One region of the Companilactobacillus sp. y65-5 genome, then DNA from elsewhere that is predicted to be linked to it. Evidence: predicted binding sites of a transcription regulator. Region 1 holds the regulator's gene; each other region holds the start of a gene.
What was found. The regulator NrdR, encoded in region 1, represses ribonucleotide reductase genes. The targets are predictions, from matches to a motif close to ACACNATATATNGTGT.

Region 1 (7,923 bases):
CCATGCAACTTCCTTGTCAATAATATATCTTTCGATGACACGACGGATTGTTGCACCATTTGGCATCCAGTATGGTAGTCCTGCACCAACTTCGGGATCAACGAAGAATAGATCTAAATCACGACCAATTGTTCTGTGATCACGCTCTTTGATTTCAGCACGGCGTTTTGCATCTTTTTCAAGGTCTGCTTCGTTATAGAAGGCTGTACCATAGATTCTTTGTAGCATTGGATTACTTGACTTACCTTGCCAATATGCACCGGCAACTGATAGCAAATTAAAGTGTTTCAAATCTTTCATACTTGGTAGAATAGCATCGTAACCGAAGTCAACGAAATCATCTAATTTATATACTGGGATTTGAACTGAGTCGATTGCACTGATCAATGATGACTTGAATGGATCATCTTTGAACATTTCAACAAGTTCTGACTTATCCATCAAGACACGTTCAACTTTGTCATTGTTCTTAACGATTTTGTGCATAATAGCAACGATATCTTCTAGTTCATCAACGCTGATTTGACCATTTTTGTCATCTGTATCAACAAAGAAACCATCATCATTTGATTCTTTTTCGCCAAAGTGAATATCCTTCTTGAATTCACTGGCAGCAGCACCGAATACCAAACTTGCGGTGTTTCTCAAAACCTTAAGTGAATCTTCATCATCTTCACCAGCAATAATTTCAATTTTGCCATCTTGGCTTATTGGACGTTCTACATCAATTAATGTGTCATTAAGCTTACCAGCGACAGCTTTTTTACCTAATGAAGTACTAATTGATTTTGCAACATCTAAGACAGTTGTGCCTTCATCAAACTCTCTAACAGAATCATCTGGAAATGTTAATTTGATTTTTGACATGTGGTTTCCTCCTAATTTTTGGGCAACAAAAATGCGTCCCTGAAGTATATACACACTAAAATGTATACATACTTCAGGGACGCATTTCTACGCGGTTCCACCCACTTTAAAACTGCACAAAAACAGTTTTCACTCTTTTGGTTATAAAGTAACCGACAATTATACAGTTGTTAGTGAAAGTGGTAGCTCCAGTAATGGGTAAGCTTTCAGTATACGTACCCTCCCTGAATAGAACCGAAGTGTTGTCTTTCATGCACTTATTGAAACATTTATGAATTGATTTTGCAAGCGAAATAGGAAATCTATTTTGAAAAGCGGCGATTTGGTCCGCTTACTATGACCTCTTTGGAAAGGTATTTTACCCGCTCCATGATTCGCTTTGCCTTTACAGGCTCTTCTTCTCCACGCTGATTTGTAGACAAGTGTTCTTCCAACTCAGACATTGAAAAATTCGACGAGAAAAATGTTGGCATGTTTTCCTGCATTCGATACTGCAAGATAACTCCCAATACCTCATCCCTGATCCAACTGGACATTGAGTCAGCCCCGATATCATCCAACATCAAGATTTCAGAACCTTTGATCTTGTTAACTCGTTCCAAAACATTATTTTGTCCGATAGCATTTTTCATATCAATAGCAAACGTTGGAAAATGCATAATAGTCGTTCTGACATCTTGCTTGAACAACTCATTTGCAATTGCCCCAAGTAAATAAGTTTTACCTACTCCAAAATCACCTGCTAAGTACAATCCCGGTGTAAATATTTTGTCATTAGAATAGTTTTCGATGAAATTGATTGCTTCAGACAAGGCTTGAGTCCTACCAGCACCATCATAATCATCCAGTGTTGCCTTACGAATATCACTAGGCATATTAAGCAACACGAATTTGGATTCATAATTTGACTTACGTTCCTCATCTTGAGTTCTCACATTAGGAACGTAGACGACCTCGATATTGTGGTTGCTGACAACTAGTCGTGGATAGTATCCCTTCGACAATTCATTTTGATGTGTTTTATGATTATAAAACTCATAAATACTAGCCGCACTGACATCTATTGCTTCTGAGCTAATGCGTTCAGTATTTTCCTTTAGAAACTTTTGCACGTCAGGATCATTCATGGCTTGACTCATCAAACGACGATAATCATCAGTTAGATTTTTTGAATTTAAATATTCAGCTAGTTTTGATCCTAAATTTTCCATGATTAATTATCCTTATTTCTCAATTTTCTGAGTCTCTCTTGTAATTCTTGCTGCTTTTGTTGCGCATCCTTATCATTGATCGGCTTGGAGGTAACCTTGCTCCAATCAGTACCTTGTTCTGTTTTACGTGGAGTTCGATTATTCGAATATCTCCGCTTAGGATTGCGAGATTTAGTTTTGAAATCATGTAACCTCTGCAAAGCTTGTTCTGGAGTTTCAACGTTATTTTGCTGCCAATCATTAGCCATGGTTTCCATCAACGGTAGCGTCAACGTTGGTGAGTTTTGTAAGATATAGTCCACCATGATGTTCAATACCGCCGGTGACAAGTAGGTTTTCATAGCCATATCACGTAGAGCTCTGGATTCCACCGTACCTGTGAATCCACCACTCTTCTTCTTCTCAGCTGCCAAAAAATCAGCCGGTGCTAGTGACTTCGCTTGTTGTAAAAGCAAGTCATCAGCACGATTAAATCTAGTCACGATTGGAGACTGATTGTTATCGGTTGTAGTTTGATTATTCGCAGTCTTTACCGCAATGTTAGCATTTTTTTCAAATCTATCTTGGACGACTTTTTTTAGGCGTACGGGATCGATTTTGTTATTGACAATATCGCAGGTTTGCCCAATCAAATTAATGATTGCCATTTCATCGATGCCATAGAAGGCATGCAAACTGATGATCAAATCCTGATTCTCTAATAAGTCGTTTCTCGAAATTTTAAATAACTGTTCAATTCTTTCAACAATCAACTCCCAATCCAATTGCTCATTAGCGGATATTTTGACAGTCGGTTGTTGCTCCTCGACATCATCAAATTCAGACTGTGCTGATTTAACTTCAGACGGCGTATTTATCAAGTCATCATTGCTGAGTTGGAATACTTCTAAGAAATCTTTGCTGACTTCCTTAGCATCATTCAAAATATCATTTGATTGAGAATATTTTTGTACCATTTTGTGATAGTTATTTTCACCAATTTGTTCGTATAAAAAAATGCTCATCAAGTCATCATTAAAAAACTCATGCGGCGACAGAGGTTCGAATAACTGATATACACAGTAATCACCAATGTCGTCATGTTTTTCGTAGGCTCTGATCAATCCCAGTGCTTCTGCCTTGATACGTTCATTGTAAAAAGTTTTGAGGTCAATATCCAACAAACTCATGAGTTCCGCGTGACTTTGACGCTCACTGATCAATTCCTTATTAGGGATTTTTTCCCATAGTAACAAATAAATGCTATAAGCACGTGTGCCAAGTAACGGCAAATAAAGATCAGTCAAAACGTGACGATCATAATCATTTATTTGCCCGTGTGGCAAACACCAATAACCCGTCAAAGGTGTAAATTTTGTCGGATCATAATTAAATTCTTTTGCCAATTGAGCACTCCCTAATCTTTCTCAGATTTATCTTCTGATCCATCATTGGCCATCATCTCTTGAACTTCCTTCATGAAGCCATTCATATCTTTGAATTCTCGATAAACACTGGCAAAACGAATATAGCTGACATCATCAACATCAGCAAGTATCTTCATAACATACTCGCCAATAGTCTGTGATCCCACTTCGTTTTCGCCAGTCGCACGAATTTGATTTTCGACCTTATCGACGATTTCGTTCATTTGGTCAATGGTCACTGGACGTTTTTCTGCTGCACGAACTAAACCGCGTAACAGCTTTTCACGACTGAACTCTTCACGGTTGCCATTCTTTTTGATCACTAACAATGGTGATTTTTCAATTCTTTCAAATGTCGTAAAACGTGTCCCGCAGTACTCGCATTCTCTTCTACGTCTAATAGCACGACCTTCATCACTAGGGCGACTGTCGACGACTTTTGACGAATCATGATGACAATGTGGACAAATCATATCATCAGCCTCTTTTCCGTATTACAATTTTTTTATCAAGTTATAAATTTCCGTTTGTAAAATATTAATGCTACCTGAATTATCAATCACATAATCTGCCTGCTGCCGCTTATCATCCATCGACATTTGTGATTTTATTTTCTTCATAGCAGCTTCTTCACTAATTCTATCACGTTCCATCAAGCGCTTTAATTGAATTTCTTGTGGCAAATATATACAGATAACGCCATCAAAAAAACCTTGATAATTTGATTCGAATAATAATTGAATTTCAAATATAACAATTTTTTTATCACTTGATTTACGAGCTTGTTCCATTGTATGAATAATACGCTCGCGAATCAATGGTCCAGTGATATTAGTTAGCTTTTTAAGTTGATTTTTATCACTGAAAACAATCGAACCCAATTTTTTTCGATTTAACGTACCATCTGACTCCAAAATATCTTCACCGAATGTCCGCACGATACTAGCCAAACCCTCTGTCCCTGGCTGAACGACATCTCTTGCGACTTGATCAGCATCGTACACTATACATCCATTTTTTCTTAATAAATCCCGAACCGTTGATTTTCCAGCAGCGATGCCACCTGTTAATCCATAGATTTTGCTCATTTGAGTACCTGACAAGTTGGACAGAAATGCGTGCCACGACCACCAACTTTAATTTTTTCGATTGTCGTACCACAACGATCGCATGGAGTTCCTTCTTTGCCATACGCGTGTAAGAAGTCTTGCATGTGCCCGGCATGGCCAGTTGAATCGAGATATGATCTGACAGTCGAACCGCCGGATTCAATACCCATTTTCATTTCTTCGTTAGAGTATTTAATAATATTATCAATGTCTTCATCACTCATGTGATTAGCAGGGGTTTCGGGATGAATCTTAGCATTCCACAAAACTTCATCAACATAAATATTCCCTAACCCGCTCATTACCGACTGATCTAACAAAACCGTTTTAATATCCTTACGATGTCGCATAATCCTAGGTTTTACGTTGTCAAATGTAAAATCAGCTGATAACGGTTCTGGACCTAATTTAGAAATTGATTTATTTGTGGAAAGATCGGCTGTCCGCCAAATTTGCATGCGTCCAAATTTACGCACATCATTGTAAATAAGTTTTTGACCATCATCTAGGGTGAAGATAGCGTGAGAATGTTTGTCAATCATGGCTGGATCGGCTGATACTCGATACTTACCTTCCATACGCAAGTGACTAATGATCGTAAATCCACTATCAAGATGGATCAACAAAAACTTTGCTCGGCGACCGATATCTGAGATTCTAGTACCAGTAACCATATCAATGAATTGTTGAACATCCCCCGTAATTAAATTTTGATATCTGATTTCTACATTAACAATCTCTTTGCCTTTGATCTGAGAGATCAAACCACGTCTAACAGTTTCCACTTCTGGCATTTCAGGCATACTATTCACTCATTTCTATTTATTTTTATTATTTAGCTTCATACCAACTTTCACCATGGGCTGAACCAACTTTTAATGGAACATCAAGTTTGACAGCTGAATCCATGACGCTAGGAACTAATTTTTCCAAAATAGGAATTTCTGATTTTGGAGCTTCAAAAATCATCTCATCATGTACTTGTAGTAACAAGTTAGTCTGAAGGTTTTCTTTTTCAATCATCTTTTGCATATTGATCATCGCAACTTTGATAATATCGGCGGCACTACCTTGAATCGGTGTGTTCATAGCCGTTCGTTGGGCGAAGTTTCTAATATTAAAGTTCTTAGAATGGATATCTGGCAGATATCTACGGCGGTGCATGATCGTCTCAACGTAGCCATTTTCACGAGCAAATTTAACGATGTCACTCATGTACTTCTTAACTCCGGGATATTGTTCAAAATATGAATCAATAAATCTAGCGGCCTCTTTACGAGTAATACCGATATTTTGTGATAGACCATAGTCACTAATACCGTAGACGATACCGAAATTCGTCGCCTTAGCTTTACGTCGCATATCAGGTGTGACTTCATCAGTACTATCCAATCCAAAGATTCTCATAGCAGTATGAGCATGGATGTCATAGTCTTCTTTAAATGCTTCCTGCATATTTTCATCGCCAGAAATATGTGCCAAGACCCGCAATTCAACTTGTGAATAATCAGCCGAGAACATTTCCCAATCGTCATCTTGAGGTACAAAGGCTTTTCTGATCTGACGACCTTCATCGATTCTGATCGGTATGTTTTGTAAATTAGGTTCGATTGATGACAAGCGACCAGTCTGAGTTAAGGTCTGTTGGTAAATCGTATGGATTCGATTATCTGGTTGAATGAACTTTTGAAGACCAACTGCATAAGTAGAGTTTATCTTTGATATTTGACGATAGTCCAATATCTTTTGTACTACTGGTGATTCGCTCTTCAATTTTTCAAGGACATCGACCGCAGTTGAATAGCCCGTCTTTGTTTTTTTGATAACAGGTAATTTTAGTTTTTCAAATAAGATAACACCTAATTGTTTTGGTGAATTAATATTAAACTCTTCACCAGCCTCTTGATATATTTGCTGCTCAATATCGCCCAATCGTTTGGCAAAATCATTTTGCATCTCCTGTAAACGGCTGGCATCAACCTTGACACCTTTTATTTCCATGCTTGCCAACACATTTGACAATGGCAGTTCGATCTCGTCGTACAGACTATCTTGATCATTCTGCTTCAACTCAACTAGCATTTTATCGCGTAGCTCACCAATGACATTTGCCTTTTGGCATAAGAAATTAAGTAGTATTTGATCATCATCAGGGACGGCTTTTTTGACACCCTTGCCATAGAATTCTTCTTCAGTTGGTAAATTATGTCCGTAGTTTTGTGCGACTATACCTATGTCAGTCTTATTATCGTTAGTATCTAACAAATAAGAAACTAGCAACATATCAAAGCTTACGCCTACGAAATCACAACCATAACGATGCAATAACGCTATGGTTTTTTTGTTATCAAAAACATATTTTTCCTGATCAGGGTTTGCTAACCAATTTTTAAATTTATCATTTTCTAAAATAGAAACATCAGTCGTAGCGTAGTAACTGCCCTCACTTGCAACTGCCAGTCCAATAATAGGTGAAATATGATAATTATCCCCAAAGCTCTCAACTATGACTGTTTGTGGTTTATTGCTTGAAGTAATCATCTCAATTGCTTCGGAATTTAACTCAGAGAACTTAATGTCTGCCAGTTCTTCTTTAGATTCACCAGTATCAACGTTCATTCTCTCAAGGAACGAATTAAAATCCATACGCTGATAGAATTTGATCAATTGTTCTTGATTGTCACCGTGGTATTCCAGATCTCCTAAAGCTAACTCAACTGGTGCTTCGCAATTGATAGTAGCTAGTTTTTTACTCAAAAATGCCTGATCCTTATCATTGATCAAATGCTCTTTAAGTTTGCTTTTTTTCATTTCATCAACGTGGTCATATAAGTTCTCGATTGATCCATATTCATTTAATAATTTGATAGCTGTTTTTTCACCGACTTTTTCAACACCTGGATAATGATCAGAAGTATCTCCCATCAATCCCTTCATGTCGATGATCTGTTGTGGGTCAATACCGAGTTTTTCTTTAACGTGTTCGGGCGTATAGGCTTCCGTTTCAGTAACACCCTTGACGTTAACTCGAACAGTCACCTTGTCAGTCGTCAACTGTGTCAAATCTCGATCGCCTGTGATAACCGTGACATCCATGCCCTCAGATTGTCCGTTACGTGACATCGTCCCGATTATGTCATCAGCTTCATAATTTTTGAGTTCGTAAGTTTTGATGCCACGTAAATTTAATAGTTCCTGAATAAGCGGCAGTTGCTCCATCAATTCTGGTGGAGTTTTAGCACGTGTACCTTTATACTCTGAAAACATTTCAGTTCTAAAAGTAGTTTTACCAGCATCAAAGGCTACGAGAGCATGAGTCGGTTTCTCATC
Region 2 (7,923 bases), on a different contig from region 1:
AGGTGCGACTGTATCAGCTTGAACTGTTGTTGCATTTGAAACGCCTAATCCTGTAACTGCTAATGAAGCTGCTGCTGTAAGTGTAACTAAACTCTTTTTAATTTTAGTATTCAAAATGTGAAATCCCCCGTAATGGTGTGTTTTTTTTAATTGTTTAAATTTTCTTAAATATTATTTTCTTATCACTCAACGATGACTATAATACACTTTGAATATTGCAGAATTGTTACAACAATTGTATAAGAATGTTACACTTTTTTATTCACAAAAATAAAAAGGCCATAAATGCTGTTATAACAGCATTTATAGCCTTTTTTTGTAAATTGATAAATTGCTTGATTTTAGGTTATTTTAAGAGATTTCATGATATTATCGACCTTTTTTTGAGTCAAATCGATGTTTTTGTTAACAATTTCGTACGAATTGCCCTTTAATTCATCCGGAATTTTGAGATCCCTTTTAAATTCTTCACTACTTATCCGCTTGCGTAATCGTTCGGGATCATCCCCACGTGTGTGCAATCTCTGTGCCACTGTGTCGATATCAGTCTCCAAAAAGATCACCACCGCCGTGTCATGATACTTTTGCTTGTAAGAGATAGCCCCGGCAGTATCTACTACGATACTCACGACATCTAGTCGCTCCCACATGGCATTTAGACTTTCTTCAGAGGATCCATACTGAAATCCCGAATACTCTACTTTTTCCAAATAGTGATTTTTAGGAAAAGTTTCATCCGTCTCAAAATGATAATCGATCCCGTCGACTTCCCCGACCCTAGGTGCCCTAGTAGTATGGGTGATCACGGCGGGAATATTATATTTTTTCTTTAAATATTGGCTGATCGTCGTTTTGCCAGTACCACTAGCACCGGTAATCACAATAATTTTTTTATCCATAATGTACCCTATTTATTGAATTATTTCTTCTACTATACTATTATACTAGTCTGTTAAGTAAAAAATCCTAGGAGATTTATACATATGAAAATAGAAGATTTGAAGGTCGGAGAAATATATAATTGTAAAGTGGATGAAGATATGGATTATCCATTCGAGGGTAAAGTTGAAAAGGTCTATGAACATTCAGCTTTGATGGAAATCGTCAAGAACGATCCTAAAGATGACACTAACAAGATGGAATTGAACAATAAGATCGTTGTAAGTATCAACAAGATCAAATAATATGTGTAAAAATTAAGCTGAGACAAAATTGTCTCAGCTTTTTTGATGCTATTCTTTTGGTACTTCAACATTGATGAATGATCGAGCTGGAACTCGTAAGACGCGGTATTCCACCGCAAAGCGACCAGCTCTAAGTCCTAATCCATTGATGAAATTATTCTTATACTTTGCATTAGCAGTAATAACATAGGCATACTGATACTTAGCATCCATCTTTTTGATCTTATCCATCGGCCAACTCATATGCATGCCAGAAATATTGAACGGCAACGTTGCATCAGAGATCGTCGCATTGTGACTTGAAACAGTGTAAGTCGAGTTGTTGACCCAATATTGGTAGACATCATTGTCACTATGATTGTCTTTTTTATTGATCTTGACGTAATAACCTTGACCATCAGTAGTAGTTTGCACGATCATCGGTTCATACTTATAAGACATTTCAATGTCATTCTTATCCTTCAGATCAACTCTGGAGAACAAGGTCATGTAGAGCATTGCACTCACTGCAAAAATAACTACGATTATTTCCAAAAAATCCACCATGATAGTTTTCCAAGTGATGCCACTCTTTTTGACAACTAATATTTTTAAATGTCTGTTTCTAATATTAAATACCACAAAGACCAATAGTGCGATAACTATGACCCACGCGATAATTCCCACAAAATTCCAAGAACTCATAATCTTCTCCCTACTAAATTATTGTCTTTCATTTATTTGTAATTTTAACTGAAAAACATATAATAGTCATTACGGTAATTTTACCACGAAAGAACTCAATTTAATAAAAATCAGAATGTTAGATATCAGATAAAAACTGTTAGAACAGTCTTTCATCACACATTATGATGTATATAAGATTTTATCAAATACTACATATTGTGTTTTTTCACGAAAAGGTACTAGTAATGGTATATTGAATGTTTTATACTATATAAATCAACAACACGAGGGAGCGACTGATTATGAATAATGTAATCGTATATAGCAAGAATAATTGCATGCAATGCAAAATGACGAAGAGATACCTTAAGGAACACAATGTTTCTTTTACTGAGCACAATATCAATCAAGAACCACAATATCTTGATTACCTAAAAGAACAAGGCTACCAAAGCGTACCAGTAGTTATGCCTGAAAATAGCGAACCAATCGTCGGGTTCCGTCCAGATAGTCTCAAAGATCTCATAGATTAATGATCGATCTCGCCTACTACTCAATTACTGGTCAAACCAGACGGTTCATAAAGAAGACCGGTCTAAATAATCACGAAATAAACGACGCCGATCCTTTCTACGAAATGGGTCGGCCTTTTGTTTTGATAGTTCCAGCTTACGACGATGATATGATGGATCCAGTAATTGATTTTTTGCAATACAAATCCAACGCCAATAATTGTATTGGTGTCGCCGGTGGCGGTAATCGTAATTTCAACACGCTTTACAATCACACGGCCATAGATATTGCCAACGGACTTGATGTGCCAGTCGTCTTTGAATTTGAATTCAATGGTACCGATAAAGACGTCAAAAACTTTAAGAAAGTAGTGAAAGACCTTGGGACTAAATAATCTCGATACAACAAAAGTAACTTACTTCAAATTAAATAATGAAATCAATATTCCCGTAGACGGTAAGATTCCTTTAAACAAAGACCAAGATGCTATCGAGGCCTTTTTTAATGAGAACGTTGAGCCGAATACCAAGCAATTCGCTTCACTGAAAGAACATCTCGACTATTTAATAGCTAACAATTACATTGAAGAAGAAGTCGTTTCTGAATACCCCTTCGAGTTTATCGAACAACTCTATCAGCAACTGATGGACAAACACTTCCAATTCAAGTCCTTCATGGCAGCCTACAAACTCTACAACCAATACATCTTGAAGACTAATGACGGCGACCTCTATCTAGAGAATTACGAAATGCGTATCCTTTTCAACGCCCTATTGTATGCTCATGGCGATCAGAAATTAGCCACTGACTTGGCTGAAGAAATGATCGCCCAGCGTTATCAGCCAGCTACTCCATCTTTCTTAAATGCTGGTCGCAAGCGCCGTGGTGAATACGTATCTTGCTTCTTGCTTCAAGTTACAGATGATATGAATAGTATCGGTCGTACGATCAACAGTGCCCTCCAATTGTCACGTATCGGTGGCGGAGTTGGTATCACGCTCTCTAACTTGAGAGAATCTGGTTCACCGATCAAAGGTGTCAACAATTCTTCATCTGGTGTATTGCCAGTAATGAAATTGCTAGAAGATAGTTTTAGTTACAGTAATCAACTCGGCCAACGTCAAGGTGCCGGTGCAGTATACTTGAACGTCTTCCATCCTGATATCATCGACTTCCTATCCGCTAAAAAAGAAAATGCGGATGAAAAAGTTCGTGTCAAAACACTCTCTCTAGGTGTCATCGTCCCTGATAAATATTATGAATTAGTTCGTAACAATGAAGATATGTACTTATTCAGCCCTTATTCCGTGGAAAGAGTCTACAACAAACCATTCTCATACATCGATATCACTAAAGAATACGACAAGATGGTACAAGATGATCGCATCAAAAAGTACAAGATCAGCGCACGTGACTTGGAAGATGAGATCAGTAAGTTACAACAAGAATCTGGCTACCCTTACGTGCTGAACATCGACACTGTCAACCGCGATAACCCGATCGATGGCAAAGTCATTATGAGTAATCTCTGTACCGAGATCCAACAAGTTCAGACACCATCTGAACTCAACGATGCACAAGAATACGTTAAGATGGGAACTGATATCAGTTGTAATCTGGGCTCAACAAATATCCTCAACATGATGACTAGCCCTGACTTTGGTAAGTCGATCCGTTCAATGACCCGTGCACTGACTTTTGTCAGTGATGCGTCAGATATCCAAGCTGTTCCGTCGATCGTCAACGGTAACAAGCGTAGCCACTCGATCGGACTAGGTGCTATGGGTCTCCATACTTTCCTAGCCATGAATCACATTGAATACGGTTCAGACGAAGCCATTGACTTCATCAGTACCTACTTCATGTTGATGAATTACTGGACCTTAGTCGAGAGCAACAATATCGCTCGCGAACGTAATGAGAAGTTTTATGATTTTGAAAAGTCAGCCTATGCCGATGGTTCTTATTTTGACCGCTACTTAGAGCAAGATTTCACACCAACGATCGAATCTGTCAAAGCACTATTTAAAGGCATCGACGTCCCTACACCAGCCGACTGGAAAGATCTGAAAGAACGTATCCAAAAGGATGGCCTCTACAACGCTTATCGTCTGGCAGTTGCTCCTAACGGCTCTATATCATACATCAACAACACTTCTGCCAGTCTACAACCAGTGACTCGCTTGGTTGAAGAGCGCCAAGAGAAGAAGAATGGTAAGTTGTACTTCCCAGCTCCACTATTGAGCAACGACACGATCAAGTATTACAAATCAGCTTATGATACTGACATGCGTAAGGTGATCGATACCTATGCGGCGGCTCAAACACATGTCGATCAAGGTATGAGCTTGACCTTATTTGTTCGTTCCGAGATCCCTGAAGGCATCTACGAATGGAAGACGACACCTAAGCAGACGACACGCGATCTAAGCATCTTACGTAACTATGCTTATTATCGAGGCATCAAGTCTCTTTATTACGTCAGAACATTTACTGAGAACAACGATGAAATCGGCAGCAATGAATGCGAAAGTTGCTCAATCTAGGAGGAAAATTTAATGGCTGATACATATTACAAAGCAATCAATTGGAATGCGATCGAAGACGTCGTGGATAAGGCAACTTGGGAAAAATTAACATCACAATTTTGGCTCGATACCCGTATCCCACTATCAAATGACTTGGACGACTGGCGGACTTTGAACGACGTAGAACACACTGTCGTAGGTCACGTCTTCGGTGGTCTGACCTTATTGGACACATTACAATCACAAGACGGTATCCAAGCGATGTTAAAAGACGTTCGCACCCAAGCCGAGACAGCCGTCTTCAATAACATTGAGTTCATGGAATCAGTTCACGCTAAGAGTTATTCATCGATCTTCAGTACCTTGAACAGTGCTGAGGAGATCGATGAGATCTTTGATTGGACTGACCACAACGAATATCTTCAAACCAAATCTAAGATCATCAACGAGATTTATCAAACTGGCGACCCACTACAAAAGAAAGTTGCTAGTGTTTTCTTAGAAAGTTTCTTGTTCTATTCGGGATTCTACACACCATTGTATTATCTAGGTAATAACAAGCTGGCCAACGTAGCCGAGATCATCAAATTGATCATTCGTGACGAATCAGTTCACGGAACTTATATCGGTTATAAATTCCAACTCGGTTTCAACGCTTTGTCTGAGGACGAACAAGAGAAGATGCAAGACTGGATGTATGACTTGCTCTACAAGTTATATGATAATGAAGAAAAATACACTAAAGAATTGTATTCTGAAATCGGTTGGGTCGATGAAGTTATGGTCTTCTTGCGTTATAACGCCAACAAGGCTCTGATGAACTTAGGACAGACGCCGCTCTTCCCTGATGGCAATGCGGAAGATGTCAATCCGATCGTTATGAATGGTATCTCTACCGGTACTAGCAATCACGACTTCTTCTCACAAGTCGGTAATGGCTACTTGATGGGTGAAGTTGAAGCTATGCAAGATTCAGACTACGATATTGGTATACCTAAAAACGATAATTCACTGTTGAATAAAATCAAAAAGTTGAAATAATAATCCATTTAATTAAAAGTCGAAGCGATTCGACTTTTTTTAGTATGGTTTTTTCTATACCTACGCTATTCATTATCCCAAGTAACGGATATAATCAACTTATAGTACAACTTTAGTACAAATTTGGAGGGCAGTATTATGAAATTAATTATTACGGTTATTGGTAAAGATAAAATTGGTATCGTTGCGAAGATCAGCCAACAATTAGCTGAATTGAACATCAACATCCTCGATATCTCACAGACATTGATGCAAGACAATTTTACGATGACACTGATGGGACAGTACCAAGGTGATGTAATTGATTTTGAAAAGATCCAAACAGCTCTAAAAACTACTGGAGATGAAATCGGTATCGACATCAGAGTCCAGAGACAAGAAATTTTTGACGCTGTACAAAAACTATAGGAGGATACTCATGGAAACTAATAAAATTTTAGAAACTATCCATATGATTTCGGATGAAAATCTCGATATTAGAACTATCACCATGGGCATCTCACTGTTGGATTGTATCGACAGTGATGTCGATAAAGCAGTCCAAAAAATCTATGACAAGTTGATGTACAACGCTAAAAACCTTGTGAAAGTCGCTAATGAGATCCAAACTGAATATGGTATTCCCATCGTAAACAAGCGTATCTCAGTTACGCCAATATCGATCGTGGCAGCCGCTAGTCAAACTGACAACTATGTTCCTTACGCCAAAGTCTTGGACAAAGCTGCTAACGACCTAGGTATCGATATTATCGGTGGCTTCTCTGCACTAGTGCAAAAAGGTTATCAAAATGGCGATAAAAAACTGATCGCTTCGATCCCTGAAGCCCTCGACGAAACTAAACGTGTTTGTAGCTCGATCAACGTCGGTTCAACTCGTGCAGGTATCAACATGGATGCCGTCAAGGAAATGGGACATGTCATCAAAGACTTGGCAGCTATCGACCCTATCAAGTGTATGAACTTAGTAGTCTTCGCCAATGCTGTTGAAGACAATCCGTTCATGGCTGGAGCCTTCCACGGTGTTGGTGAAGCTGATTGTGTCATAAACGTTGGTATCAGTGGACCGGGTGTCGTTAAACACGCCTTGGAAACTGTCAAAGGTCAACCATTCGATATCGTCTCTGAAACGATCAAAAAGACTGCCTTCAAAGTAACTCGAATGGGTCAGTTCGTAGGTAATATTGCTTCCGAACGTTTAGGTGTTCCTTTCGGAATCGTGGACTTGTCACTAGCACCTACTCCTGCTAGAGGTGATTCTGTGGCCGAGATCTTAGAAGAAATGGGCTTGGAAAGCGTCGGCGCTTCTGGTACTACTGCCGCTCTAGCCTTGTTAAATGACGCTGTCAAAAAGGGTGGCGTTATGGCCTGTGAACACGTCGGTGGATTATCTGGTGCTTTCATCCCCGTCTCCGAAGATTCCGGTATGATCAAAGCTGTCGAGAGCGGTAGCTTGGGCTTAGAAAAACTTGAAGCCATGACAGCCGTTTGTTCCGTAGGTCTCGATATGGTGGCTGTACCCGGTGATACTCCAGCTGAAACTATCAGTGGCATGATCGCTGACGAAGCTGCAATCGGTATGATCAATAATAAGACGACCGCTGTCCGTGTCATCCCTGCGACTGGACAAGGTGTCGGTGAAGATATCAGCTTTGGTGGGTTGTTCGGACATGCTCCAATCATGCCCGTCAATCCTAATAGTTCAGCTGATTTCATCAATCGTGGTGGTCGGATCCCTTCTCCAATTCATTCATTTAAGAATTAAAACTAGCCTCCAAAAAGAGATGCAAAATCTAATTTTGCATCTCTTTTTTTAGTATCGGCAGAACTTTTGATAAGGAATCATGCCTTATTAAGTAAATGAATAAGCTGTTTTAATTGGCAATCAAATTTTGATATTTTTATCATAACAATTATCTTGAAAACCTGCACTACGCCGCGATAAAACGGTATAGTTTGAATATAATCCTTAATATTTAACTTCAATAAGATAA
Region 3 (7,923 bases), on a different contig from region 1:
GTGCCAAAAAACTACTGGGATGCGGTCAGATGAACTTGAAGATTTAACAGGATTATTAGTTGTAAAAATACCAGTTGCTACTGCAGCCAATATTAAAACTAATGAAATCAGCGATCTTTTTAACCGTTTATTCATGTTATTTAACAGCTCCTTCGTTCATACCTGATTTGAAGTAATGTTGACCAATGAACAACACTAGGATTGTTGGAATAACAATAATAGCTGCACTGGCTTGGATCATACCCCAGTCGTTGAATGTTTCTTCAGATTGTAATTGACGTAGACCATTTTGGATCAAACGAGAATTGTTACTGAATGTTGTTAGCATTGGCCATAAGTATTGGTTCCATGCACCTAAGAAACTATATGCACCTAAGGTGATCAAACTAACCTTGTTATATGGAAGAACGATATTCCAATAAAATTGGAAATGATTCAATCCTTCAATATCTGAGGCCTCTTTCAATTCACTCGGTGTTTGCATGAAGGCCTGACGTAACATGAATGTTCCAAAAGCGGAAGTTAAAAATGGAATTAATAGAACTGAATAATGATCTAACATACCTAGGTTCTTCACAGTAGTGAAATTAGGGATGATCTCAGCTTCAAAAGGAAGCATCATTGTGATCAGGAACAAAATGAACAGTGCATTGCGATATTTGAACTTCAAGAAAACAAACGCATACGCACTCATAGAACAGAAAAGTAGTTGTGCGATCATAGTCAGAGTTGATACAGCCAAACTATTGGCTAAGTAGCGCAGAATCGGAGTTCTAGTAAATGCTGCAACGTAATTGTTCAATGATACATCGGTACTTAGGAAATTACCCTTAGCGATTTCCATTGTAGGTAAAAAGCTCGTCCAGATACCAATGAAAAATGGAGCTAAAATGATGAATGCCAGTAATATCAATAAAGTATAACTAACAATCTTATTCAAAGGGCTTGTCTTGTTTGTACTAATCATTAGTAATTCACCCGTTTTTCTAAGAATTTGAATTGTAAGAATGTGAAGAAGGCAATGATAATCGTTAAAATAATTGCTTCAGAACTTGCTTGTGCATAATTACCACTGTAAAAGGCGTCCTTGTAAATTCTATAAACCAACATGTTTGTTGAGTTAGTAGGACCACCCTTAGTGATCAAGTCGATCAATCCAAAACTCTTGAATCCTTCGATCAAAGTAATTGTTGAAACAAAGAATAGCGTTGGTGAAATCATTGGTACAGTAATCTTAAAGAATTGTTGATGTTCTGAAGCACCTTCAATACTTGCTGCTTCGTACAATGAAGTTGGAACTGATGAAATAGAACCCAATAAAATCAAGAATGTGAAGCCTAAGTTCATCCAAACGGTAGTAATGATAACTGCCCACATCGCCATAGTTGGATCTGTTAACCAGTTGACAACTGGTAGACCGAGCATATTACTCAATAATGCAAAAAATCCGGTTGAGGGGTTAAAAATGAAGAGCCAGAAAATGGCAGCAACTGACACAGATACACCCATCGTTACGGAGTATAAAGTTCTAAACACTCCAATACCCGGAAGGCGCTTGGACGCTAGATTGGCTAGCAATAATCCAATCCCAACGGTCAATACCGTAACAGCGAACACGTAGATCAAGGTGGATCCTAAACTAGCGATATATTCAGGCGAACTCAATAACTCTACATAGTTACCTAAACCATTGAATACCGTTGTCTTACCTAATGTGTTAGTTAAGAACAAACTGATGTAGAGTGTTCTAAACATTGGATAAAAGACAAAAACACTTAGGATCAATAGCGATGGACCAAGGAACAAGGTTGCATAATATTTGTCATTTGCACTCAGCGAAAATGTATGATGTTTTCTTCTTGATTTTGCCTTAGATCCAACTACCGTCGATGTTGTTGATTTAAGCATTGACCAGATCCCCCGTTTCGATCGCGATACGGTTATTTGAAGCATCAAATAAGAAAATTTCATTACTTGAACTTATGCTGACCTTTTCAAAAGCTGCATAGACTGCCTTACCGGGTAACAAAATACGAATGTCATGACCACTATTAGTAGTTGCATATACGATAGTTTCGTCACCTAAGAACTCTGTACTCTTAACAGTAGCGTTAGCAGTTAATTCATCTGCCTTTTCGATTGATAGTTCACCGGGGCGAATTCCGATCTTAGCGGCTTTATCAGTGATCTTTTGATCCATAGTGATTTCAAAATCACCATCAACGTTCAATGTATAATCATTGATCTTTTGAGCAGGCATGATATTGATAAGAGGTGTTCCAAAGAAATTAGCCACGAATTCGTTGGCAGGTTCTTGATAAATCTCTGTTGGAGTTCCAATTTGTTGAACTTGGCGATCATTTAAAACCATGATATGGTCAGCCATCGTCATTGCTTCAACTTGATCATGAGTAACGTAGATCAAAGTAATTCCAAGTTTTCTTTGTAGTTGATAAATCTCTTGACGCATTTTCACACGCAATTGTGCATCTAAGTTTGATAAAGGTTCGTCCATCAAACAGATCTTAGCGTCACTGGCAACTGCACGGGCTAGTGCCACACGTTGTCTTTGTCCACCTGATAACTCACGTGGCTTACGATCCTTTAATTCGTTCAAATTAACCATATCCAAAGCATCGTTAACACGTTGATGAACCTCAGCTTGGTCTAATTTTCTAGCTTTTAGTCCAAAGGCTACATTATCCCAGACATTTAAGAATGGAAATAGTGCGTAGCTTTGGAATACCATCGTTAACTTACGGTCCTTAGGTTGTAAGTCATTTACGACTTGGCCATCGATACTGATCTCGCCGTCAGAAATATCTGTTAATCCAGCGATCATTCTCAATAATGTACTTTTTCCACACCCTGAAGGTCCTACGATAACGAAGAATTCACCCGTTTCGATCTCAGCAGAAACATCGCTCAAGATAATATTAGTCTCATCATATCGTTTTGATACTTTATTCAAAATTGTAGACATATTCTTCACCCCATTAAATTTCGGTAGATTCAGTATGTGGGAAGGATGTATATTTAATTTTTATTTATTGTAAAGTTTGTGTAAATTTTCAGAAATAATCTATAAAAAAACTAATTCATTTTCATAACAAAAATAGCCCCAACCGATGAGTATTTTCATCGATCGAGGCTATTATTTTTTTATTTAATTGGGCAAGCTCCGCTTTCGCAGTCAGATTGATCAACTAATTCAATATCTTTTTTATCATGATTATCGTTCATTTCGGCAAACTTCTTAGCAACATTGCCACTAATAAGTGCCTCACGAGCAGTATAGATCTTCTTATTGATAGGTTCCTTTGGAGCTTGTTTCAACTCACCACCACTATATGGTAGTAGTGAAGTTGACTTAGTTATATGTCTGTATTGATACATCAATGGAGCGATTTCCTTAGCTTCGTCTGGTTGGAACGTAACTGTACAGCTGACAGCATTATCTGACCAGTATGTCTGTAAAAATGCTTGTGTAGCAAATTGTTCAGCGATAGAAACATTACCAGCTGAAGCGAAGTTAGGGTTGTCAGCATTAACAGCCTTCACTGGGAACTCGACACACATTGTATGCTTAGTATAAATATCAGGTTCGATCTTGTAACCACAAGCTTTCAAAGCTGGAAGCAACGGGTCACTGTCTTGGAATCTGATTCTTTGGATCAAGTAACCGGCATAGTGGAAGTGCATCCCTTCAGAAACACCTGCCAACTTAGCAACCGTACCTGATGGCTTAACCGTTGTATGCTTGATCGAAGTATTACAATTCAACTCATCAGAGTAGTTCTCGTCAGCTTCAACAACAGCGTGGTATAAGTCATCGAATCTCTTAACGATTCTTTGGTCGTAGATAGGTTTTTTGATAGCTACACCGTCTTGGTCTTTAGCATCTTCAAAGCCTGTGACCACACGATTACCAAATGTGTTTAAGATCCAGTCTTGGATACCTGACATTGATACACCGATACGACGATTCTTTTGGATAGCCGTGCGTGATACTTCCCAATCGTAACTGCTGAATGTGACACGCTTAGTATATCTTGCTGCTAGATTAAAGGCTTCTTCTAATTCCCAACCTTGCTTCTCAGCAATCACTGGAAAGACTTCAAACAAGTTACATGGTTCACCATTGCTCAATGAAATCTCGCCACATGGATTAGTCCCTTCGACAGCATCATCGATTCCTGGTTGGTAACCATCAGCGATACGTCCATAGTTACGTGACAATTCAAGATTGACGATACCGGGTTCACCATTGTGAACGATCGAGTCTGCGATTGGTTGATACTTAGTAAACTTAGAATCAACTGAAACACTGTTATTTGAAGCCCAACGGTGATGATATAACTTCTCTTGGTCTTGTTTCATAGTGATAAAGTCATCGTCTGTGGATCCACCAAGAGCTAACTCAGCTGAACGACGCACATTACCAGCAACGACCGTCTTACCGATCAAGTTACCCATATCTGTACAATCAACTGATGTAAGTTGCTTACCAACTGCACCATTCAATACTTCATTGATATCAAAGAACATCTCGATCAATGGCACAGGACCTGATGCAGTACCACCAAATCCCTTGATTTTAGCACCCTTAGGACGAATATCAGTAATATCTAGGACAACGTCATTCACACCTTCAGCGTTAGTAGATGCAAAGTGAGCGTCGATCATATTAGCATTAGCAATGACCCAACCTTCACGAGTATCTGGAAGCTTGTAAAAACGTACGTCAGCGATGTCATGATCCTTCAAGTATGTTTCACGATCAATCGCACCGGCTTCGATAGAATCCTTGTAAGAAGCGCTAGATTTGCTGATAAGAACAGTTAAATCAACTTTCTTATCCACAACTGGCATTTGCTTCATGTTGCTAGGAACAACGGAGAAGCCAACTCCGCCACCCTTCATCAATTGATCGAACATGAATGAAAATGGCATTGATACGGCAACTTGATCTTCCGTCAAATAACTAGGAAGAATATGACTTTCGCCGTACTTCTGTGGTCTGATTGCAATAAACCAGCAGTTGTTCAGAGCGTCTCCGTTACGATCTTGGTATTCAGTACCAGAGATCCAGAGATTTCTACCTGATGGAGTGGCTGCTAATCCGTAGACTAACTTGTATAGTTCTTTAGCTTCGTTAACCAAGCCTTGATATTGTTCTTCTGTCAATGAATCATCTTTCAAACGTGGGTCAAGGTTGATGTTACCCTCAACAACACGCTTAACAGTTTCTGACCAATTTTCGGTACGTCCTAATTCTGGGATCCAACGCGCATAAGTACGTTTATAAGTTACCCAGCCAAGTTCTCCCCAATGTGGTTTCACCGTTGCTTTGATTTCGTCGATAAATTCATCGTCTAATTTGATTTTTCTTAATAAGTTCATCATATTGCTTCACTCCATTTGCTTAGAAATAACACTATATATGGTATCTCATCTCGAATTATATAACAAGATGTAGTGTTTGTTAAACAAATAAGTGAACCTGATTTTCATAACTATAAACACCGTCAATTACGTTATTTATAAATTTGTTTTCATAAAAATTTTTTTTTGGAATTAAATTTTGACATAATTCAATTCAACTTGATATTTTAAATCCGCAACTACCATTCTAATATGCTTATCGCTTGATAAGCAATCATAAATTTAATTAGGCTATTTTGCATAATTTCAAGTCTTTTTTAAAATATTTTTTTGTGGTAGTTTAGATATTCTATTCCAAAGTGGACATGTCAATTACAAAGCGATAATGAACATCGCTGTCAATAATACGTTGATAAGCCGTAGACACATCGTCTATCCCGATCATCTCGATCATTGGGTGAATATCATTTTCGGCCGCAAAGTTTAACATCTCCTGTGTCATAGCAATGCCACCAACATTAGAAACCGTGATAGTACCTTGTTTATTGAAGATACTGAATAAATTGAATTTTTGTTCATCCATCGTCAATCCTACGAAACAAAAGATTCCATTGACGCTCAATAATTTAAGATATTCATCTAGGTCGAGTGCCACGGCAGTCGTATTAAGAATAAAATCGAATTCTCCATTGAGCTTATCGAAGTCGCTTGAATTTTTGAGGATCTCGTAACCAGTGGCACCAAATTGATTGGCTTCGTTTCGCTTCTTCTCTGAATGCCCTAAGACGGTCACCTCAGCACCTAGCTTGTTAGCGAATTGAACAGCAATATGACCCAAACCACCTAGACCGATAACAGCAACTTTCGTACCTTTTCCAACACCATAGCGCTTCAATGGATTGTAAGTTGTGATGCCAGCACATAGTAAAGGTGCGGCTTCAGCTAAGTCTAAATTGTCCGGAATCCTCAAAACAAAATGTTCCTTAACAACGAGTGATTGAGAATATCCACCTTGAGTGATTTTTCCCTCATAATCAGGCGTGTTGAAGACGGAAACAAAACCTTTTTCACAAAATTGCTCTTGTCCTGCCTTACAATACTTACACTCACCACAAGAATCTACGAAACAACCAACACCTACTCGGTCACCAACTTTATATTTGGTAACTTCTGAACCCACCGCACTGACGATACCGGATATTTCATGTCCCGGTACGATCGCATGGTCAAAGGCAGTTCCGATGCCTTCTACTTGGGCGATATCTGAGTGACATATTCCACAATACTTGATGTCAATAGCCACATCGTCCGCTTTCAAAGCTCGACGAGTAATGACTGTATGATGGAATGAATCAAATTTGGCACTTTTGGCTTCTAAAGCTTTAACTTTTATTTCTGGCATGAGATTGTCCTTCTTTTATTTAGTATTATTACGCATATAATTTAACATATATTTGGTTGCTAACTGGGCATCAGCTCCATAGAAATCGTGTCCAGCGCCTTTGATTATCTTTACTGTGGCGTGTGGCAAGACCTTGGCTGCTTTTTTAGAATAACTATCCGGAACCACATCGTCAGCACTTCCATGGATCAAGAGTGCATTCCCCTGAAAACCCTTGATGTGATCCCAAATATTGTAATCTAGTAAATGACTATAGTATGTCCGTCCTACGGTCATATAATTATCGACTGTCTTAGGAATTTGATTAACATTACTGAATCGCTGTCTTGCTTCATCAGGGATGACTAGTGCTGGATATAACAATATTTCACCTTTGATTTTATTTTTTAATTCAGCTGCCACAATAGCTGAGACTGCTCCGCCTTGACTCAATCCTGCCAAGAAAACTTGTGAAGCATCTACTTCTGGTCGCTTCGTAATTTGATCGATGACAGCCTTTAGATCATCAGCTTCAGTAAAAATCGACATGTCCGTCGTCTTCCCAGTGCTTCGGCTACTATCGCTTCCACCACTGAAGTCAAATACATATGCGACATATCCAGCTCGTGCTAAGGGACGTGCATAGACCGAAGTATCCTCATAGGTACCTGTCAAACCGTGTGAAAGAATCACTGTTGGGGCTGATCTTCTTCGATCGTTATCAGGAAGATATAACTTGCCATACAAATTTTTATTATTGTATTTTACATGCACTGTTTCTACTTGATAATCCATCTGTTGGCTCCTTTCACTAGTTGATTGTGATGTCTGACTTCGATGTTGATAAAATAGCCATCCACTCATGGCTAACACCACTAATATAATCATTGAAATCCATAAAATGATATTTTTCTTCATAATTACACTAATTTACAGCCGAAATTTTAACTGTAATTTTTCCTGATTGAGATTTGATAAATTGACGATAACCATTGGATGTTATATGACCGATATTGTGTAGCTCATCGAATTGTCCTACTTGACCATAGTATAAGAATAAACTCTGATTGTTTGAATTATAATCAATATCTCCACTCTTAGGATCATCACCTGACATCCCCGCAGTATTCAAGGCACTATCAAGTTTGGCATACTTT
Region 4 (7,923 bases), 130 kb from region 1:
CTTCACCACTATCCAGAACAATATCAATCGCTATGTTGCTGATCCCAATCGAAAGAATACCATCGTTGATAATGCCGATTATCGTTATAATTCTGTGTATCAACAAAACACCTTTGGTAATCAGATTTATCAAGAAGAACTTAACAAAGACCAGATCGACCAGAGGATGCAAGAGTTCTATGATCCGTATCATCATGAATTACAGCGATTAATTGATTATAAACACAATGATTTTGACGATATCTATTTGATCGACTTACACAGCTTTGCACGCTATCCGGGATTTGAAATGATGTCCCCCGCTGACTTCGTTATCGGAAACAACTACGATAGCACTTCTTCTGAACGAATCAGGATGTGGCTGACTAATGAGTTAAAACGCAAGGATTATACCGTCTCAGATAACTTCCCATTCACTGGTGGTCATATCACCAAGCATTACGGCACGATGGATAATCTCCATTCGATTCAACTGGAGATACGCTATAACGTTTACTTGGAAGATCGCGAATACGTGGAAGAAGAAGTTACCTCGTATGATTCAGAGTTGTTTATGAACGCTAAGAACAATCTTAAAAAAATAATTCAGTTATTTGAAGCAAAAATGCGCTAGGACAATGTCCTAACGCATTTTTTTAAATATGTTTGAGATAACAAAACTCGTCTGGAGTTATTGTATCAGAACTAGTTTTTTCGATATATGCACGAACAGTTTTTTGATGTTCGATCTGTAACTTTCTCTTTAGATTACAGTTTTTCCAAAATCCATAGGCAACGATAGAAACTGGTATGATTTCTAACATTACAGTTGCTGGTATCAACCATGGCTTATCAGTTATCAATGCAACAAATTTTTCTTTATCTTCTTCAGAGACTTTTGGCGCACAATTTGACGAACAATGATGTTTCAACATTTGTATCACGCTCCCATTACACTTAAAATTAATATAATCATAACCCTTTTTGAAAGCCCTGTCATTGTTAACGTGTCAGTTTGAAGTTTCTACTTTACGCATCTACTTGAATGCACAAAAAAAGAGTTAGGAATCATCCTAACTCTTAAAATTACTATTCGATGGAGGATACAGGGATCGAACCTGTGACCTCCTGCTTGTAAGGCAGATGCTCTCCCAGCTGAGCTAATCCTCCAAATAGTGACCCGTACGGGATTTGAACCCATGTTACCGCCGTGAAAGGGCGGTGTCTTAACCACTTGACCAACGGGTCATGACTCGTCAAGAAACCGTACGCTTACGTATCCCTTTCTCAAGCACAAAAATTATTATATATTAGATATATGGACGTTACAAGTCTTTTTTTAAGTTTTTGCAAAAAAATAGCTGGAGGCGCACTTTTGAACATACAAAATTACTTTGAAGATAACGAAACAATCGACATTGCCCAAGATATGTTGGGACATACTTTTACCTATAAATCCGAACAAGGGCTCTTTTCAGGCATCATCGTCGAAACTGAAGCTTATCTTGGACCTGACGATATGGCGGCTCACAGCTACAATGGTCGCCATACACAGGCAAATGATCCACTATATCAAGCTGGAGGTACAATTTATATCTATTCGATCCACAGTTGGTTGGATATGGATATCAGTGTGCAAAAAGCTGGCACTCCTAACGGAATCTTAATTCGAGGTCTACAACCAATCGAAGGTATGCCGTTGATGGAAGAAAACCGTCACCAAAGCGGCTTCAACGTCTCTAATGGACCTGCCAAGTGGATTCGTTCCTTTGGGATCAGAGATAAGCAATTATCAGGTACATTATTAAATTCAGATAATTTTATTTTTTCCGACAAAAAAGTCCAAACTCCTAAAAATATTCTCGCAACACCACGAATCGGAGTGCCGAATAAGGAGCCTTGGACTTCTAAAAAAATGCGTTTTATTGTTGAAGGAAATCCATACGTATCTAAAATCTACAAACGTGATATGGATCTTGATACCTACGGTTGGTTATAGTTTGTCACTTCTAGCACGTAAGGCGTAGAGGATGGTTACAGTATCGACGACTTCTTGCAACATGGCGCCGATGATCGTTGGTATCAAACCGAATCCGGCAATCACCATCAAGATGATACAAATAAAGATACCGATCAAAACCGCCTCACGAGCAACTTTGAGCGTGTCACGTGAAATCTTAACGACATCACCGACCTTGCCAAGATCATCCTTTAGAATTACGGCATCGGCAGATTCACTGGCAGCATTAGCTCCCTTATAACCCATAGCAATACCGGCATCGGCCAGAGCCAAGGCGGGCGCATCATTAACTCCGTCTCCGACCATGATCGTAGGATGATAGCTCTTATCTAATCCCTTGACGATTTTGACCTTATCTTCGGGCAGACTATTGGGAAATGTCTGAGTTATCCCAACTTCTGAAGCAACCAAATCGGCTGCTTCTTTTTTGTCTCCAGTGATCATCAAGACGTTATGGATGCCAAACTCTTTCAGACGTTGAATCGTTGACTTAGACTCTGGTCTGATTTGATCCATCAGGCTGTATACACCTGCATATTCATCGTCAATCGAGACATATACTCCTGAACCTCTGACTTCATCATGAATGTCATCAGCCACAAACTCTGCTTGACCGACTTTGACTATATGACCGTCGATCGTACCTAAGATTCCTTGAGCAGTGATCTCCTTTGCATCATTAACGTTTATCAATTTCAATCCACGATCAGTAGCATAGTCAATAATGGCCTGCGCCATAACATGGCTAGAGTTTTGTTCGATCGAAGCCGCATATCTCAACACAGTATCTTGGTCGAAACTACTTTGTAGTTTAAATTCATCCACGACGAGTTTTCCACGCGTGATCGTTCCCGTTTTGTCGAAGGCGATCGACTTGGCGGACGAAATTTTTTCTAATGCTGTTCCTGATTTAACGATAATACCATTTCTACTAGTACGACTCATCCCTGATACAAAGGCGATAGGGGCTGCTAATATCAAGGGACATGGTGAAGCCACTACCAGTACTTGAGCAATTCTTACTGGATCTTTTGACAAATACCAAGCTACACCCGCGATAACATATGCAATGATCGTGAATGGTACGGCGTAGCGGTCGGCTAAACGAACAAAGTGAGCTGGATTAGAAGCTGACTCTTTAACTAGTTTGACGATTGCTTGATACTCACTATCTGCAGCGATCTTATCGGCCTTCATCTTGAAAGATGTCTCACCATTGATCGAACCTGACATGACGTGTGAATCAGCTGCTACACTTACAGGTACCGACTCACCTGTCAGTGATGATTCATCGACTTCTGAGGTTCCTTCGATGACGATACCATCAACTGGCACTTGTTCTTTTGGACGAATCAATAAAACATCATCAATTTTGACATCGTCGATATCCACGTCCTTCACATCACCATCTACTAACAAGTGTGCCTGTGACGGTGTGTTATCTAACAGTGTTTTAAGTTCACTCTTAGCCTTATTAGATGCGTACTCTTCAAGTGTATCTCCACCTGTCAGCATCAATAATACTATCCAGCCAGCCCAATACTGCCCGAGGACGATCGTCGCAACAATTGCGGTGATAGCTAATAAATCGACCCCAAAGTTTCCCGTCTTGAGGACTTTGACCATATCAACGAACATGATAAAAGCCAATATTAGTCCTAAGACACTGATGATGACTTGAGCATAAAGGGGCTTACCGAATAAAAATTCTAAGATTAAAGCCACTAAACCAATGAATAAAGTACTATACAGTTTTAATTTATCTGAATTCATTTTTGTACTCCTCCTTTAACTTTAAGATAACATTTAAGTCAGATAGTTAATACATTCTTGCATTGTTATGCCAACTTCACATACTAGCAATATACTTTTGGTATAGAAAAAGCCCTACCTGACTAAGGTAGAGCGATTTTATTTAACTAATTTATCCCAGATAACAACTCGGTCAGTTTCTAATGATTTTTTGACATCAATAATTCGTTGGTTAGAACTTCCACGGAATTGTAAAGTCAAATCCATCTTGTCCTGCAAAAAACGACCATCGACTAAAATATCGAGCAAAGACAATAATTCTAGCTTGTCATCCGAATCCTTCAGTAGTTCATCCCACGTGTATCCTGACCAGGACCAAATATCTTTTGTGTCCCCAAACTCAGCTCGAACTCGTTTGCATAGTTTCAGACATACTTGGGTGTTGATAAATGGTTCTCCTCCCAAGAGCGTCAGACCTTGGACGTAATCCTTACTCATGTCCGTTATGATCTGATCTTCTAACTCCTGCGTATACGGCTTACCGTAGCGAAAATTCTGGGCGGCAACGTTATAACATCCCGGACAGTGAAATGGACAACCACTGACATATAGGCTACAACGAACGCCCTCACCATCAACGAAATTAAATGGTTTGTAATCAGCAATGTACTGCTGACTAAGATCCTTGGCCAGCCATTCTTTGGGAGTCGGATTGTTTGGCCCTTTCGTACCTTGCGGCATTTTGTATCATCTCCGGTGTCATATTTTTCTTACGTGATGCGATTTCAACGTGACGACCATGAATCATCGGACGTTGTTGTGGATTACCTAAGTAACCACAAGTACGCTTAACAACATCACAATATTGTGGGTCACTATTACCACATTGTGGACAAACAAAACCACGTGCAGTTGAATTGAACTCACCTTTGAAACCACACTTGAAACATTGGTCGATCGAAGTATTAGTTCCCAGATAGCCGACATGATCGTATGCCCAATCCCAAACGGCTTCTAGTGCCTTAGGATTTTGTTTCAAATTAGGGTATTCGCAATAGTGGATGAAACCACCAGAAGCATAGTGTGGAAAGATCTCTTCGAATGTGAGTTTATCGAATGGAGATGGATGCTTTCTTACATCATAGTGAAAACTGTTCGTATAGTATTCTTTGTCAGTAATATCAGTGATTCTACCGAATTTTTCGATATCATCACGACAGAATGTATCAGTTAGTGATTCAGCTGGAGTGGAATACAAGCTATAATGATAGCCACTTGCCTTAGCCCAGTCAGCACATTTGTCGCGCAATGCTTTAACAATATTTTCTGCAAAGTCATGTGCTTCTTGGTTATCTTCCCATTGATTACCGAAGAACTCGGTACATACTTCATACAGACCAATGTAACCTAGTGAGACTGTAGCACGTTGATTCTTGAACAATTCATCAACGCTTTCACCTGCTTTTAGACGTTTGCCGAAGGCACCATACATGTATAACAATGGTGCATTCTCTGGTTTAGCTTCTTTAGTACGTTCAACACGATACTCTAGTGCTAACTTGCAAAGCTTCATTTTTTCTTCGAATATTTCCCAGAATAAATTCTCATCACCGTGTGATTCCAAGGCGATTCTAGGTAAGTTGACTGTTACAACACCTAGGTTCATCCGACCGGAATTAACTTCCTTGCCATTTTCATCCTTCCAACCTTGTAAGAATGAGCGACAACCCATCGGTGTCTTGAAACTACCGGTTATTTCTTTGATCTTGTCATACATCAACAAGTCAGGATACATCCGTTTTGTTGAGCATTCCAAAGCTAATTCTTTGATATCGTAGTTAGGATCTTCTGGATTCAAGTTAAGTCCACGCTTAACAGTAAAAGTTAATTTAGGGAAAATTGCCGTCCGGTGTTCCTTACCTAGACCTTTGATTCTGATTTCTAGGATAGACTTTTGAATCTCACGTTCGATCCAGTTAGTACCAAGACCGAAGTTGATAGTTGTAAATGGTGTCTGACCTTGTGAGGAATAAAGTGTATTTATTTCGTATTCCAAGGCCTGCATTGCATCATAAATGTCTTTTTTAGTCTTAGCTTTTGCAAAAGCTTCACGTTTTTCTTCGGCAACCCAAATTTGAGCATCTTTCATGTGCTTCTCATAATTGAGTTTTGCATATGGAGCTAGTAATTGATCGATTCTATTAGCTGAACAGCCACCGTATTGCAATGAAGCAACATTAGCGATGATCTGTGACATCTGAGCAGTAGCAGTTTGAATAGATTTTGGGGATGAAACCCAAGCGTTACCGATCTTGAAACCATTAGCGAACATTTCATCGAAGTCGATCAAACAACAGTTGGTTTCTGGAGTCACTGGTGAGTAATCCAAATCATGCCAATGCAAGTCACCACGTAAATGTGCCTTCGCTACTAGCTCAGGTAACATTTTTAGACCTAAGGCACGGCTGGCAACCCCTGCCTCTAAGTCACGTTGTGTGTTAAAAATATTGCTATCTTTGTTAGCATTCTCATGGACGATTCTCTCATTGTTACCAAATAATTTATTGATATTGGCTTCAACGTTGGTAGCATTTTGAAAATTTTGTTGTTCAGCATCGTAATATTCTTGGTATTCATCAGCCTGACTGACCAAGTGATACTTCTTTAATAAGCTGACAATTTCATCATGCAATTGAGAAGTTTCGATGACAAATGAATCTTGATATTTATATACCAAGTCATCTTCAATTTTTTTGATTGTATTTTGATCATCAATCAATTTATTTAGAACAAAATCTACTTTGTATGGATAAAACTCTGTCTTATCCCCACATCTCTTTAGAACTGGAATACTCTTCAAAGTATCCAGTGTATTTTGGCTTTTTACTTCGTACATATCACACACAACCTTTTTGAATAATGATTCTATTATATGGGTCTCAGAAACTAAAATCAACATCTTGTATGTATGTGAAGTACTACAACACTATATGTAGTACGAACTTATGAGCGATAAATTATTTTTTATCTAATCAACCTTCTTAATATATCCAAAAAGCACCTAAAAAATCAAGGATTTAATTTAGTTAATTATTTTGGATATTTTAATTTTTATGCCAATAATATATGAAATAATTTTTCACTTATCGGAAGTTAAGTGAAATCCATTGACAAAGTTTCGACGCACACGCATAATTGCAATATACAAAAAGTGACACGGTGTCACGAGGAGAGAATATGGTTACTAAACGATTTAAAAACTTAAATAAAGATAAACAATCTCGTATATTAGATGCACTATTGAATGAATTCACCAATCATACTTTGGCAGATGCACAAGTCTCACGAATCGTCGCAGAATCAGGAATCGCACGCGGTGCTTTCTATAAGTATTTTGATGATCTGAAAGACTCATACGAGTTTTTATACCATCAGGCCTTACGTGAAATACACCAAAATATCAAGACTAGCGATACTGAGAAATACGATCCAGATACTTATGTCCAACAAACAAAAGATTTTGTTGATGAGAGCACGGACAGTCGCTACTTTGGACTTGTCAAAATGCACATGCTCTACAACGAAAGTTTTTTTATTTCTACTTTTGATAATCATTTGATAAATGGAAATGAATATTTATGGGCGACGCAGGTCATTATTCACGATGCAATCAAACAAATAATGATCGATCCCAGTGCGAAAGAAATGATTTTAAACAAACTCTCTAATGTCTTGCGTACATTAGCAAAGAAGGACGAATAAATGTTTTTATCACTGAAAGAAATTAAAAAAGAAAAAGTCAGATACGGCTTGATCATCGGAATGATAGTTTTGATCTGTTATCTGATCTTCATCTTAACTAGCCTAGCAATGGGATTAGCACAACAAAATACTGATGCGATCGATTCATGGAATATCAAGAGTGTCATTTTGGATAAGGACTCTAATATCAGTATGTCCCAATCATTGATCACTAAAGATGAGACGAAGAATACTAAACTTAGCTCTAAAGAAGCATATATCGGGCAGGCTTCGGTTGTAGCAAAAAAAGCTGGTAAAACTAAGGAATCCGCACAATTTTTGGGACTCCATGATAATCAATTCATCGCTAAAAACATCACCCTTTCATCAGGTCACAAAGTCAATAATAGCAATCAAGTCGTCGTTGACGA

Region 2: nrdH (glutaredoxin-like protein NrdH) is a predicted target of NrdR. The motif match lies at 2,057-2,072, and genes of this name have one in related genera.
Region 3: nrdJ (ribonucleoside-triphosphate reductase, adenosylcobalamin-dependent) is a predicted target of NrdR. The motif match lies at 5,435-5,450, and genes of this name have one in related genera.
Region 4: nrdD (anaerobic ribonucleoside-triphosphate reductase) is a predicted target of NrdR. The motif match lies at 6,735-6,750, and genes of this name have one in related genera.

Annotation. Positions count from the first base shown of each region.
Region 1 covers NZ_BAAJOA010000004.1:128,235-136,157, reverse strand. The annotation lists gene thrS (threonine--tRNA ligase) at 1-867, opposite strand, end outside; gene dnaI (primosomal protein DnaI) at 1,170-2,078, opposite strand; gene AC27FM_RS08660 (DnaD domain protein) at 2,081-3,463, opposite strand; gene nrdR (transcriptional regulator NrdR) at 3,475-3,957, opposite strand; gene coaE (dephospho-CoA kinase) at 3,979-4,572, opposite strand; gene mutM (DNA-formamidopyrimidine glycosylase) at 4,569-5,396, opposite strand; gene polA (DNA polymerase I) at 5,425-7,923, opposite strand, start outside.
Region 2 covers NZ_BAAJOA010000005.1:162,924-170,846, forward strand. The annotation lists gene AC27FM_RS10030 (C40 family peptidase) at 1-114, opposite strand, end outside; gene AC27FM_RS10035 (guanylate kinase) at 342-899, opposite strand; gene AC27FM_RS10040 (DUF2187 domain-containing protein) at 984-1,184, shown strand; gene AC27FM_RS10045 (LVIS_2131 family protein) at 1,233-1,868, opposite strand; gene nrdH (glutaredoxin-like protein NrdH) at 2,153-2,383, shown strand; gene nrdI (class Ib ribonucleoside-diphosphate reductase assembly flavoprotein NrdI) at 2,386-2,757, shown strand; gene nrdE (class 1b ribonucleoside-diphosphate reductase subunit alpha) at 2,744-4,909, shown strand; gene nrdF (class 1b ribonucleoside-diphosphate reductase subunit beta) at 4,922-5,932, shown strand; gene AC27FM_RS10070 (ACT domain-containing protein) at 6,071-6,340, shown strand; gene AC27FM_RS10075 (DUF711 family protein) at 6,351-7,694, shown strand.
Region 3 covers NZ_BAAJOA010000008.1:129,563-137,485, forward strand. The annotation lists gene AC27FM_RS11700 (extracellular solute-binding protein) at 1-135, opposite strand, end outside; gene AC27FM_RS11705 (carbohydrate ABC transporter permease) at 137-967, opposite strand; gene AC27FM_RS11710 (carbohydrate ABC transporter permease) at 967-1,908, opposite strand; gene AC27FM_RS11715 (ABC transporter ATP-binding protein) at 1,901-2,983, opposite strand; gene nrdJ (ribonucleoside-triphosphate reductase, adenosylcobalamin-dependent) at 3,163-5,403, opposite strand; gene AC27FM_RS11725 (NAD(P)-dependent alcohol dehydrogenase) at 5,735-6,787, opposite strand; gene AC27FM_RS11730 (alpha/beta hydrolase) at 6,803-7,630, opposite strand; gene AC27FM_RS11735 (cyclophilin-like fold protein) at 7,692-7,923, opposite strand, start outside.
Region 4 covers NZ_BAAJOA010000004.1:2,814-10,736, reverse strand. The annotation lists gene AC27FM_RS08035 (N-formylglutamate amidohydrolase) at 1-613, shown strand, start outside; gene AC27FM_RS08030 (hypothetical protein) at 636-914, opposite strand; tRNA gene AC27FM_RS08025 (tRNA-Val) at 1,077-1,149, opposite strand; tRNA gene AC27FM_RS08020 (tRNA-Glu) at 1,156-1,227, opposite strand; gene AC27FM_RS08015 (DNA-3-methyladenine glycosylase) at 1,355-1,978, shown strand; gene AC27FM_RS08010 (heavy metal translocating P-type ATPase) at 1,973-3,772, opposite strand; gene nrdG (anaerobic ribonucleoside-triphosphate reductase activating protein) at 3,911-4,492, opposite strand; gene nrdD (anaerobic ribonucleoside-triphosphate reductase) at 4,428-6,647, opposite strand; gene AC27FM_RS07995 (TetR/AcrR family transcriptional regulator) at 6,989-7,513, shown strand; gene AC27FM_RS07990 (ABC transporter permease) at 7,514-7,923, shown strand, end outside.